DNA from 3 places in the Photobacterium piscicola genome. Region 3 is predicted to be linked to each of the others. Evidence: riboswitches for the same ligand, from Rfam matches in the RefSeq annotation. Region 3 holds a riboswitch; each other region holds the start of a gene.

Region 1 (4,193 bases), on a different replicon from region 3:
GATAACTCCGCGCATAAGCACGTGCCAATACCACTGCATCTTCCAATGGATAATCAAGCGCAAGTGCCACCAATAACATTGCCCGTTGTGCCTCACTGGCACCACTATGACGACAATACACTGCTCGAGCCTGCCCTTGATGATGCCAAATATCCACACAACCATCATTCACGGGAAATCCACAGACCACTAAGCTAGGATCTGCAGCGACTTTTTGTTGCAACTGAGCTAATTCAGTAAAAGGGGCGAACCACTGATCCCAAATTTGATACGTTGGAGGGGCACAATCTTCATCTGCAGCAACAAAATTAAACGCTAATGAGCATGCCTTAGTCATAGTTTTGATATCAATTAATGGTTCGTTGCTATGCACCGTTACTGTCACTGTATCGCCTAGTTGGTATAACTCAGCAGGTACTAACAGTGGTTCGATGTGCATTAATAATGGCATTAGATGAGGGGGAAGCGATAACGTGTTCATTGATTAATCCTCTTTAGCAGGGTGATACAACTCACTGCCACGAGCTCGAAATTCCGCCGCTTTTTGTTCCATACCTACACGAGGGTTATTACTCAACGTAATATCTATTGGTGATAGCGTTTTCGCGTAATCTCGAACTTCTTGAGAGATTTTCATTGAACAAAATTTAGGGCCACACATTGAACAAAAGTGAGCCACTTTGCCAGATTCTTGCGGTAAGGTTTGATCGTGATAATCTCGAGCAGTTTGTGGGTCAAGGCCTAGATTAAATTGATCTTCCCAACGAAACTCAAACCGTGCTTTTGATAATGCATTATCACGAACTTGTGCTCCAGGGTGGCCTTTGGCTAAGTCTGCCGCATGCGCACACAGCTTGTACGTGATCAAACCGACTTTTACATCATCTTTATTGGGTAATCCTAAATGCTCTTTTGGTGTCACGTAACACAGCATTGCACAGCCATACCAACCAATCATGGCCGCTCCAATACCAGAAGTAATATGATCATAACCCGGCGCAATATCTGTTGTCAGAGGTCCAAGTGTATAAAATGGCGCTTCATGACAATGTTTAAGTTGCTCATCCATATTAGCTTTAATCATATGCATCGGCACATGACCTGGACCTTCAATCATCACCTGAACATCATATTCCCATGCAATTTTGGTTAACTCTCCTAGCGTGCGTAATTCACTAAACTGCGCTTCATCGTTGGCATCAGCAATAGAACCAGGACGCAAACCGTCCCCCAATGAGAGCGAGATATCATACTGAGCACAAATCTCACAAATACTGCGGAAATTTTCATACAAAAAACTTTCTTGATGATGCGCCAAACACCACTTAGCCATAATTGAGCCGCCACGAGAAACAATCCCTGTCACCCGTTTAGCCGTCATAGGTACATACCGTAATAAAACACCAGCATGAATAGTGAAGTAATCGACACCTTGCTCAGCTTGCTCTAATAACGTATCTCGAAAAACATCCCAATTTAGATTTTCCGCAACGCCCTTTACTTTTTCTAATGCTTGATACATCGGTACGGTTCCAATTGGTACCGGACTATTACGAATGATCCATTCTCGTGTTTCATGAATATTACGTCCCGTCGAGAGATCCATCACCGTATCTCCTCCCCAGCGGGTCGACCATACTAATTTCTCAACTTCTTCTTCAATGGATGAACTGACGGCGGAATTACCAATGTTAGCATTAACCTTTACTAAAAAATTTCGCCCAATAATCATTGGTTCGACTTCTGGGTGATTGATATTTGCAGGAATAATCGCGCGCCCAGCCGCAACCTCTTGGCGCACAAATTCAGGCGTGATTTGTAAAGGAAGATTAGCACCAAAATTAACGCCAGGATGTTGTTGATTTAGCGTTTCATCATTAGAGGGCACTCGCCCCATATTTTCGCGAATCGCAATATATTCCATTTCAGGCGTAACAATACCTTGGCGGGCGTAATGCAGTTGAGTAACACACTTACCGTTATTAGCACGTCGCGTTGGAGCGCGCTGATTAAAACGCAATGAATCCAAACTCTGATTATGTAAGCGTTCATTGGCGTAGTCAGAACTTAATTCAGATAATAATTCAGTATCATTACGCTCAATGATCCACCCTTCGCGCACAGGGGGCAAACCACGATAAATATCTATAGAGTGGTCGGGATCGGTATAAAATCCAGAAGTATCATAAACATGAATCGGTTGGTTCGGTTCAAAAATAGGGCTTTGTTTAGGACCACTAATAAGGCTATCAGCTAAAGCGATCTCTCTCATCGGTACTGAAATATCAGCACGACTACCAGTAATATAGACTTTTCGTGAATTAGGATAGGGTTGAGCCGTTAATGACTCGATAAATTGTTTCGCTTCCAATCTCGCTTGCTTGCGATTCGACACAGCAATTTCCTTTCAATGTTATAGGGAAAAATGCTTATCAGATGGGCGTAAACAAGAGCAATGCATACAGTTATGCATCATCAAATACATACAGTGATCCTCAATAAGGATATGCAGTAAAGATAACCTCTTGTTCCCTTCGCAGGTATTAGCCTGATCAGGTTCAACGGATCCCGCAATGCGGTCTCAGCCATATGGCACTCCGACAAGTAAGTGAATTAGTATAAGTACTTTGGTTGTAATCGCAACAGTTTATTAACAATGAACAACACACAGTGACAGATAGCAAAAAGCCGTGCAATTTTCCACGGCTTTTAATTTCATGGTAATCACTACAATGTTTATTGTGAGATAAGTACATCACACTTAAGGTGCTGAGCTAATGTTTCACTTACATCACCAAAAAGATGAATAGTAGATTTGTGATAACCCGTAATAACCAACTTAGCTTCAACTTTTTCAGCTAATTCTTCGATATGCTTAGTAATATCACCATTAGCAATATGTAATCCCGAAACAGGGTAAGATGAAGCTGCCGCTAACTCTGATAATTGTGACATCCGCTGTTTAGCAATTGCATCGTGCTCTTCTTGCAGTTCAATCTCAACATCAATAAAACTCACATTACCAACACCAGGCTCAACATAAGCAACATGCAGTTCAGCATTATTTTGGTCCGCAATGATTCCAGCTTTTACCATTAATTTATGCGCAAATTTATCTTCAGGATTAACAGCAAGTAATATTGTTTGATATAGCGACATAGCCTATCTCCATGAGCCAACGCCCAGTAGTTAATTTCTTAGTTGTGATTATGATGCTATAAATGTAGCTATACAACCAACTATGTGCCGACATTTTAATTTACGCTTAAATCAATGATTGCAGTTATCGAGAGTATTAACCAACTCAACAAGCGATTATTATGACGGTTTTTAATTATCACTTTTAACTGAAACGAGATACCAATGAGCCAATATATATTACTAGGATTCATCGCAATTGGTGGTGCATTCGGCGCCTGCTCACGATACTTAATTTCGGAGCTTTGCGTTATTTTATTTGGCCGTGGCTTCCCATACGGAACATTAACCGTCAATATTATTGGTTCGCTAATTATGGGGCTATTAATGTCGGGATTAAATCAAGGAATGATTGAGGCAGCACCATGGCGCCCAATGATTGGCTTAGGCTTTCTTGGAGCATTAACTACCTTCTCAACCTTTTCAATGGATAACATTGTAATGATGCAGCAAGGTGAGTTTATTAAGGCTGGCTTAAACATCGTACTTAACGTAACCGTCAGTTTGTTTGCTTGTTATATTGGCTATCAACTAATGATGAAAAGCTAATAATCATTCAAACATATAACCGCCGCAAGGCGGTTTTTTTTCGTCAAGATAAAGAGAATAGTGGAAACGCAGGAAACGCAGGAAACGCAGGAAACGCAGGAAACGCAGGAAACGCAGGAAACGCAGGAAACGCAGGAAACGCAGGAAACGCAGGAAACGCAGGAAACGCAGGAAACGCAGGAAACGCAGGAAACGCAGGAAACGCAGGAAACGATATATCAAACTGAATATCTGTCATTACTTTTTTCGTTATAAACGAAAAAAGGCCATCCTTACGGATGGCCTTTTAAAATTTGAAGCCTGGCGATGTCCTACTCTCACATGGGGAGACCCCACACTACCATCGGCGCTATTACGTTTCACTACTGAGTTCGGCATGGGATCAGGTGGGTCCATAACGCTATGGTCGCCAAGCAAATTCTGTTTTATTTATCGCCTTATGGCAA
Region 2 (4,193 bases), on a different replicon from region 3:
GGTGTTTGCCTTTGGTACGCCGAGGCTGGAAACAATATTCAATCGCGCTGAATAAACCTAAGCTGAGTAATAACAATAATAATGCCGCCACAGCAGCACCATCCATGCGATAGCTACCCATTAATTGGAATAAATACAGTGGTAGCGTTTGAAAATCTTGGCTACCAAATAAAGCAATTGCCCCAAGATCACCCAGTGACAATACTAAGCTGATAGCCAATGACTGTGCAATCGGTTTACGCAGTGCTCGCCACTCTACAAGTCGTAATCGAGACCAACCACGCATGCCTAAACTATGACATAACGTATTGTATTGTTGAGCAATATGTAGCATAGGTTGGCTAAGGGTTTTGATCACATAAGGCAGTGCCATTAAAGCATTAACCCCCACTACAACCCAAAAAGCAGCGCCATAGGCATCGGTATATTGGCGCAGTAATAAGAAAATACCGGTACTTAATACTAGCCCTGGAGTAACTAAAATAATGGTGCCGATCATTTCAATACTATCGGCACTCAAACGTTGTTTATTTAAGCGTAATTGTCGACTCGCGAGTAAGATCATCATGCCAAAAACAAACGCTAAGCTACATGCCATGACCGCAATTTCAAGTGAATTAGCGACTGCATGCCACAGTGCCGGTTGTTGTAATAACTGCGGCAGTTGACGGTTTAATCCAGCAACAAAAACTGCAATAATTGGTGGGATAACCAGCAATATTGCAGCCACGATCCAACTCCAATCCCACCATTTTGCACGCCAATTATCTTGATAATTAACCACATTTTTACCCACAGAGGCACTAAAGGTTGCTAGTGGTTTGGCAAAGCGATGGCTAAGTAACACTAATCCTCCACAAAGTAACATTTGCCACAGCGCTAAAATAGCACCAGTAGCAAGATCGAAGTCATAGCGAATCGCTTGGTAAATTGCCAGTTCAATGGTGGTTGATTTAGGACCGCCCCCCAGTGACATGATCACCGCAAAACTGGTAAAACACAGCATGAAAATAAGCCCCGCCACATGGGGCAATTGTTGACGTAACCGAGGCCAAGCGACAAGTTTGAATTTATACCAGCCACGAAGATCTAAATGGGCGGCTAATTGATGTTGTTCATAGGGAATTGATTCTAGACTTTGGAGTAAAAAGCGTACCGCTAATGGTAAGTTGAGAAACACATGTGCCAGTAAAATGCCACTTAAACCATAAATGTTTAGTCGGGGTAATCCGAGCCAGCTTAACCCATGGCTAATGATACCGCTTTTGCCGTAGATCGCTAATAAGCCAAACACCGCCACTAATACAGGCATCACTAGCGTCATCGCAAACAAACGTAATAACAGTTGTTTACCTATAAAATTGCGTCGTGATAGTGCGTAAGCAATCGCAATTGCAGGCACAATACTGAGTAAAGTAGACAGCAAGGCTTGGTAAAAACTAAATCGCGTCACATGACGTAGATAAGGATCATGCCATAAGCTACTCAGTTGCCATTGCCCAGCATGAAGTATAAGGCTGGTGATCGCGGCGATCACCAGTAATAAAATAAGCCCGACACTTAATAGTCCGGGCAGAAGTTGAGTTACACGTTTATTCACAACGGTATGCCATTATTGGGTCAGCGCTTGCTGCCATTCTCGAATCCATTCTTTACGCTTGTGAGCCACTTCATCAGCACTAAATTCTAATGCTTTATCTGGCACGCTTAATTGATTAAATGCGGCGGGCAGTGGTTGTTTAGTAACAGGATACATCCAGTTGTGGGTCGCAATTTGAGATTGAAACCCATCACTGACAATGAACTGCATAAATTGATCTGCTAGTTTAGGATGTGGGCTATTTTTCATTTTGGCGGCAACTTCAACCTGCATGTAATGACCTTCTTTAAAGTTGGCCGCTTTATACTGATTTTTATGCTCTTCCATAATGTGATAAGCCGGTGAGGTGGTGTAAGACAATACCATATCAGCTTCACCATCAAGGAACATGCTGTAAGCTTCTGACCAGCCTTTTGTTACCGTTACTGTGTGTTTAGCAAGTTGTTGCCATGCGGCAGTCGCTTTATCGCCGTACACTGATTTTATCCATAACATCAGCCCTTGACCTGGGGTTGAGGTGCGCGGATCTTGGTAGATGACACTGATGTTTTGATCGTTAACCAGCGCTTTTAAACTGGTGGGTGGATGGGGTAATTTGGTGCTGTCATAAACAAACGCAAAATAGCCATAATCAAAAGGAATAAAGGTATCGTCATGCCAACCTTTAGGTAAGGTTAATTTACTTAGATCAACATGTTGTTTTGCCAGTAGTCCCGTTTGTTTAGCTTCAGTCATCAGGTTGTTATCAAGCCCCAATAGAATATCCGCTTGGCTACGGCTGCCTTCTAAACGAACTCGATTAAGAATTGATACGCCATCTTCTAAAGAGACAAAGTTAACTTTGCAACCATCGCATTGGGCTTCAAAGGCTTTTTTGATAATAGGTCCAGGCCCCCACTCGGATGAAAACGAGCTGTAGGTATAAACATTAAGGGTATTATCGGCCGCCAAGACGTTATTTGAGAGTAACGCTATCGATATTAGCGGTAAAAGTGTGTAACTGATTTTCACTATGCGCTCCTGATGTCAGCATCCTGCGAACAAAATAAAAAGAGAGAGCGGCACAGGCTTGAGAGGTAGTAGCAGCATGCTGTAATAGCAGCTAGACAGGGGTAAAATACCCATGCGTTTCTCAATTCCTACGCCAGCATTACCTGGTTCAGGTTCAATGGGTTCTGCTATATCAATCAAGATAATAACAACAATCTCAGCCTAATGGCTCCCCAATGAGAACACGAGCATTGTACCTGTAACTTGTACTAAGTTATAGCTTCTGATTTAACTGCCAGTTGTAATCAAATTTAATGTTATCGCCATTGATTTTTTTATGCACTCGATAATGGTTTATATGCTGCAATAAGGCCTGTCGATTACCAAAATCAACGCTATACCAATCATAAATTGACGATAAAGTTGTTTGTTTTAAGTTGGTACGTACCCCTTTATTACTATTAATAAAACGGCTGGCAGCATTGTTGAGTTGTCGATCAAGGTGATGACTATCAAATACTTGAGGCAGTAAGTCAGGACAACCTAAGCTGGCACAATTAACCGCATAATGAATGCGAGGATCGCGCCAAATCGGACGTAATATACGATGTTCAATGTCATTTAAACTTAAGGTTTTATTTGTGATGGTGACGATAGGTTGATCCCAAGGTCCAAAACTGAAAAAACCACCGAGTTTAGTAATTGATGTGATTGGGTAATTATCAATGATCAATTGTACTGTCAGCGCATTATAAAGATTCACCCAATAAGCAAACTGAACATTACGATTATATTGGCGTGGATCAAGTTTAGCTAACTGATTAATATAATTCTGTAATTGCTGTTTATCGGCGGGAGTCACTGCGCTGTAACGAAACAGTGTTTGTTGTGGGCTAACAACTAAGTATTTAGTTAATAATTGTTGCCATGGGTGATGATTGATATCGCGTTGATTGCTGGCCACCTGATCTTGCCAATAAGGTAATAGATCCGCTTTCGGGGCGGCACATAGAGACCAAGAAGCGAAAATCAACAATAAGCTAAACACAATACGCATATTGAACCTGTTATAAAAAGAGATATCAACAGAAGACCGTAATGATATCTGATTTATTACAGCCGAGTAGGGCGATACTAATGCCTGAGATTAACAGGCATTAGTATTAAGATTAGTTAATTTAAGCGAGATAAGTAGGAATATTAGCTTCATATTCAGCAATTTTCGCTTGGTATTGCAGGGTTAAGCCTATGTTATCTAATCCGTTTAATAGACAGTGACGTCGAAATTCGTCAATTTCAAATGAATATTGGTTACCGTTCGCTGTTACTGTCATAGCCGCTAGATCTACGGTGATTTTTGCCCCTTCAGTGGTTGCTACATAATCAAATAACGCATCAATCTGTGGCGTTGTAAGACGAACAGGGATCATTTGGTTATTGATTGAATTGCCATAAAAAATATCAGCAAAACTAGGGGCGATCATTACTTTAATGCCGTAATCGGCTAACGCCCATGGTGCATGTTCACGCGATGATCCACAGCCAAAGTTTTCGCGAGCCAGTAAAATGGTTGCACCTTGGTAACGAGGGGCATTCATTATAA
Region 3 (4,193 bases):
CTAACACCATAATTACCTCAAATTTGCTAACAACTTGCCCAAATTTGTTCTTTGAACACGCGCCCGTATTTATCTTGTAATAATATAAGAATCATTATAAATCAGTTACATTTTTAGTTATCAATCCCGATAGTAATCACAAAATCGGGTACTTGCCATCTAGTTTCGGGGTTTCGACTAATAGTCGTCAGCAGAACATCAGAGAACATAGGACAGCCATATGTTTATATTTATGGCTGTCCTGTCTTTCGTTGTCCATGCTGTCAGCATGCCATGCAATTGGCGGGGATTTTTCGATCCAGATAAAAACGTAAAATAATAAGGATAATGGTATTAACGCATAATAATTAAAGAGGATCTAATTATAAATCAATGAATTAAATTGATTGGTTAACGCCAAGGATAACGCTCGACTTCTTTTCAGCACCACCCTTCATAATATTCACAACATTTACTTATAAAGCCGATCGGGCTTATCCAACACTTCGGATAGGTGTCGGCTGCACGACACATATCCTTATGTGTTAGACGAAATCTGCCAAAGTTATTTTTTCACGAGTTCCAAGCTTCTTTTGTTGAATATATTCAATATAACTACGAATATGCGGCCAATTTATTTCAGATAACTTATTAGTCCGAGGGATATGAACTGTCATTGTCTCATTTTCTTGATTAGGTTCATCAACTTGACTAAGTAACTGCCAATAAGCACAGTTCTCATCTGCGATATATTTGACGATCATTACAACTTGCAATTTATTTATTAGCAAATTATATGTAGACAAATTTAAGCGTACTTTTTCACAGGTTTCATCTGCGTTTTTAGTAGAAGTTCCAGACGCTTTCAGTTGAACTAAAATTTCTCGTCCCGAAGCAAAACCCTCATCGTAGATGCTTACTATTAAATCAATGCCATAATCAGACTCAGGTTCAGTAGTTTCCCACCCCCTAGGTAAACATTGTTGAAAATACATATTTGAATCTCTTTCAAGACAATGAGATTCTGGCCTTTGTGGTAATTTCATTCAATTCCTCTTAACTTATAATTTCGCCTAACAACTTATTATATTAACAACTTGCCCGAATTTGTTCTTTGAACATGCGCCCGTATTTATCTCGCAATAATATAAAAATCATTATAAATCAGATACATTTTTAGTTGTTAATCCCGATAGTAATCACAAAATCGGGCACTTACTATCTAGAACATAGGGCAACCATATCTATACTTTAAAAATTAAACGCACGGTTAGTAGATTCCCTATCGCCCTCATGGGCATTAAAACAGTCGTGCCCCATTTGAAAAAATGACGATCGTTGATACATAAAAAACCACACTCCATCACAACGATTAAATATTCACCAAATTAATATGTTATGTGTTAACAATCTCGCGTAGTATTCGTAACGTGTTATTTCTTAATAAAATAGAGTGACAATTAAATTATTCTGAATTAGGATAATTGCCATTAGTCGGGGGGCGTTAAGCTGAGATCACTGTAATGGTGGGACCCGTTGAACCTGAACCAGTTAACACTGGCGGAGGGAACTAACTATCAACGGATTATCAACGTTAATAGATGCAAGCTAAGTCAACTGCACACTCTCATAGCGCAGTTTACACTTCCTGCTTGATAACTTGTTCCTGATGCTAGCGCGTAAGGAATGAAGTATGTCACACACCCCATCATCGCATCACACAACTACCCCTATTGTATTGACGATTGCAGGATCAGACAGTGGCGGCGGCGCGGGTATTCAAGCTGATATTAAAGCCATTTCAGCAACAGGTAGTTATGCTTGCTCGGTTATTACGGCGATTACCGCTCAAAATACGCAAGGCGTTAGCGGCATACTAGCCATTCCTCTTGATATGGTTGAGCAACAGCTGGACGCCGTATTCAGCGATTTAAATATTCAAGCCGTCAAAATTGGCATGCTCGCCGACAGTGATATTATTCAGCTGGTTGCGGCTAAAATTCGTCATTACCAACCACCATTTTTAGTCATTGATCCAGTGATGGTTGCCACAAGCGGTGATGTATTATTACAACAACATGCCATTACTACCCTCAAAACAGAATTACTGCCACTGGCTGATATTATTACCCCTAACCTACCAGAAGCTGCTGCATTAACAGGTTTAGACATTCCACAATCACTGGCTGATATGCAAGCGATGATCAGTGCGTTACGGGAGATTAATCCTCATGCAGTGTTACTCAAAGGGGGGCATTTAGAACAAAGTAGTGATAGCACTGATTTACTCATTCTCGCCACTGACGTTATTGAGCTCACTACCTCTCGTATTAACACCAACAACACTCACGGCACGGGTTGTACCCTATCTGCGGCTATCGCATCTTATTTAGCTCAAGACAATGATCTTACAACGGCAACTACCTTGGCTAAACGCTACATTACTGCCGCCATAACCGCTGCCGATGAACTCAATATCGGTCATGGTCACGGCCCTGTGAATCACTTTTTTGCAGGTCATCATCATGTCCGTTGATCTGGAAATCACCATTACTAATGGCAGTTTACGCTATCACTCAACGAAAAATGACCAGCAAAATAACGCGGTAATTGAAAATCTTAATCTAACTATTGCCGCCAATAAATGGACTTGTCTGGTGGGAAAAAGTGGCTGTGGTAAAAGCACCCTAATCAAGTTTTTAGCCGGATTACTCAACGAAAGTACTCAATGGCAAGGTCAACTGACGATTTCAGACAATCAGCCTTTAACAGGACGAGTCGCTTATATGGCGCAACAAGATCTGTTATTGCCTTGGTTAACGGTATTAGACAATGTTTGTATTAGCAGTAAGTTCGGTCATCACGATTCAATACCCAATTTAAAACAACGGGCAATGACATTATTAGAACACGTTGGTTTAGCAGATAAACATCAACTACTACCACAACAATTATCGGGTGGTATGCGCCAGCGAGTCGCCCTTGCGAGAACACTGTTACAAGACCAACCGATTGTATTGATGGATGAGCCGTTTTCAGCACTCGATGCAGTCACCCGTTATCGCCTCCAAGATCTGTTTGTGAAATTACTCAAGCACAAAACCGTGGTGCTGATAACTCATGATCCTCAAGAAGCAATTCGATTAAGTGATCAGCTGTATATTTTGCAAGGCGAGCCCGCTTTTGCGACTGCGCTATCGTTACCCACATCATTACCACCACGGCGCTTTGATGCTGAATCAGCCAGCCACCAGCAACGTATTTTTGACATATTGGCACACGATCATGACTGATATTACCCGTTTAATCGCTACCAAATCGCCGTATCAACAACGGCACCCACAGCGTGAACTTGCAACACCGATACGATTACTGATCAGTATTAGCGTGCTACTTGGATTATGGCAACTCACCGTAATGGTGTTTCACTTACCGAGCTTTATTTTACCGCCGCCATTGGCTGTAGCGCAGCGGTTAGTCTCCCGCTATGACGTTCTGTTAAGCAATACATGGGTGACCAGCCAAGAGATCATTCTAGGGCTGATACTCGGTTTATCATTAGGGCTATTTTTTGCCTTACAAATGCTGCTGTTTAAGCCCGTTAAACGATGGTTATTACCATTACTGATTGCCAGTCAAGCCATCCCTGTGTTTGCTATCGCTCCGGTATTAATGCTGTGGTTAGGCTATGGCATTGGTTCTAAAGTAGTAATGGCAGCGTTAATTATCTTTTTCCCTGTCACCACATGCTGTTATGACGGCTTACGCAATACCCCCACCGGTTACCTTGAATTATCCGCCACCATGGGCGCGACTAAATGGCAACAGCTTAAATATATTCGCTTTCCTGCTGCTTTACCTGCCCTTGCTTCTGGCATTCGAGTTGCGGTGGTGATTGCCCCGATTGGCGCAGTCGCTGGCGAATGGGTGGGCGCGAGCGAAGGCTTAGGCTATTTAATGCTCCAAGCCAATGCACGAATGATGATTGATGAAATGTTCGCAGCGCTATTTATTTTATCGCTGTTATCAATATCGCTGTATTTCATCACGGACAGATTATTAAAGCGCCTGATCCCGTGGCAACCGTAAACCCCGCTTAAATAGAAAAATGTAACCAGTACTCATTTAATACTTAATATTTAAAGGATCTATTGTGAAACGTATTTTGTTAATTACTTCAACAATGTTATTGCTGTTTGGCCTATCGGTGAGTG

The links. A riboswitch is a leader RNA that binds a small molecule or an ion and turns the genes downstream of it on or off. The one in region 3 is predicted to bind thiamine pyrophosphate.
Region 1: linked by a shared signal. The riboswitch ahead of thiC (phosphomethylpyrimidine synthase ThiC) and the one ahead of thiD (bifunctional hydroxymethylpyrimidine kinase/phosphomethylpyrimidine kinase) in region 3 are both predicted to bind thiamine pyrophosphate.
Region 2: linked by a shared signal. The riboswitch ahead of thiB (thiamine ABC transporter substrate binding subunit) and the one ahead of thiD (bifunctional hydroxymethylpyrimidine kinase/phosphomethylpyrimidine kinase) in region 3 are both predicted to bind thiamine pyrophosphate.

Annotation. Positions count from the first base shown of each region.
Region 1 covers NZ_CP175534.1:271,059-275,251, forward strand. The annotation lists gene thiE (thiamine phosphate synthase) at 1-481, opposite strand, end outside; gene thiC (phosphomethylpyrimidine synthase ThiC) at 485-2,395, opposite strand; TPP riboswitch at 2,513-2,610, opposite strand; gene ACJZU6_RS01330 (universal stress protein) at 2,737-3,159, opposite strand; gene crcB (fluoride efflux transporter CrcB) at 3,364-3,747, shown strand; gene ACJZU6_RS01340 (hypothetical protein) at 3,791-3,985, opposite strand; rRNA gene rrf (5S ribosomal RNA) at 4,046-4,161, opposite strand.
Region 2 covers NZ_CP175534.1:3,078,030-3,082,222, reverse strand. The annotation lists gene thiP (thiamine/thiamine pyrophosphate ABC transporter permease ThiP) at 1-1,600, opposite strand, end outside; gene thiB (thiamine ABC transporter substrate binding subunit) at 1,613-2,611, opposite strand; TPP riboswitch at 2,720-2,836, opposite strand; gene ACJZU6_RS14390 (DUF547 domain-containing protein) at 2,865-3,647, opposite strand; gene leuD (3-isopropylmalate dehydratase small subunit) at 3,769-4,193, opposite strand, start outside.
Region 3 covers NZ_CP175535.1:833,576-837,768, reverse strand. The annotation lists gene ACJZU6_RS18350 (hypothetical protein) at 1-10, opposite strand, end outside; gene ACJZU6_RS18345 (DUF4365 domain-containing protein) at 525-1,025, opposite strand; TPP riboswitch at 1,465-1,565, shown strand; gene thiD (bifunctional hydroxymethylpyrimidine kinase/phosphomethylpyrimidine kinase) at 1,673-2,515, shown strand; gene ACJZU6_RS18335 (ABC transporter ATP-binding protein) at 2,505-3,272, shown strand; partial or broken gene ACJZU6_RS18330 (ABC transporter permease) at 3,343-4,068, shown strand; gene ACJZU6_RS18325 (ABC transporter substrate-binding protein) at 4,133-4,193, shown strand, end outside.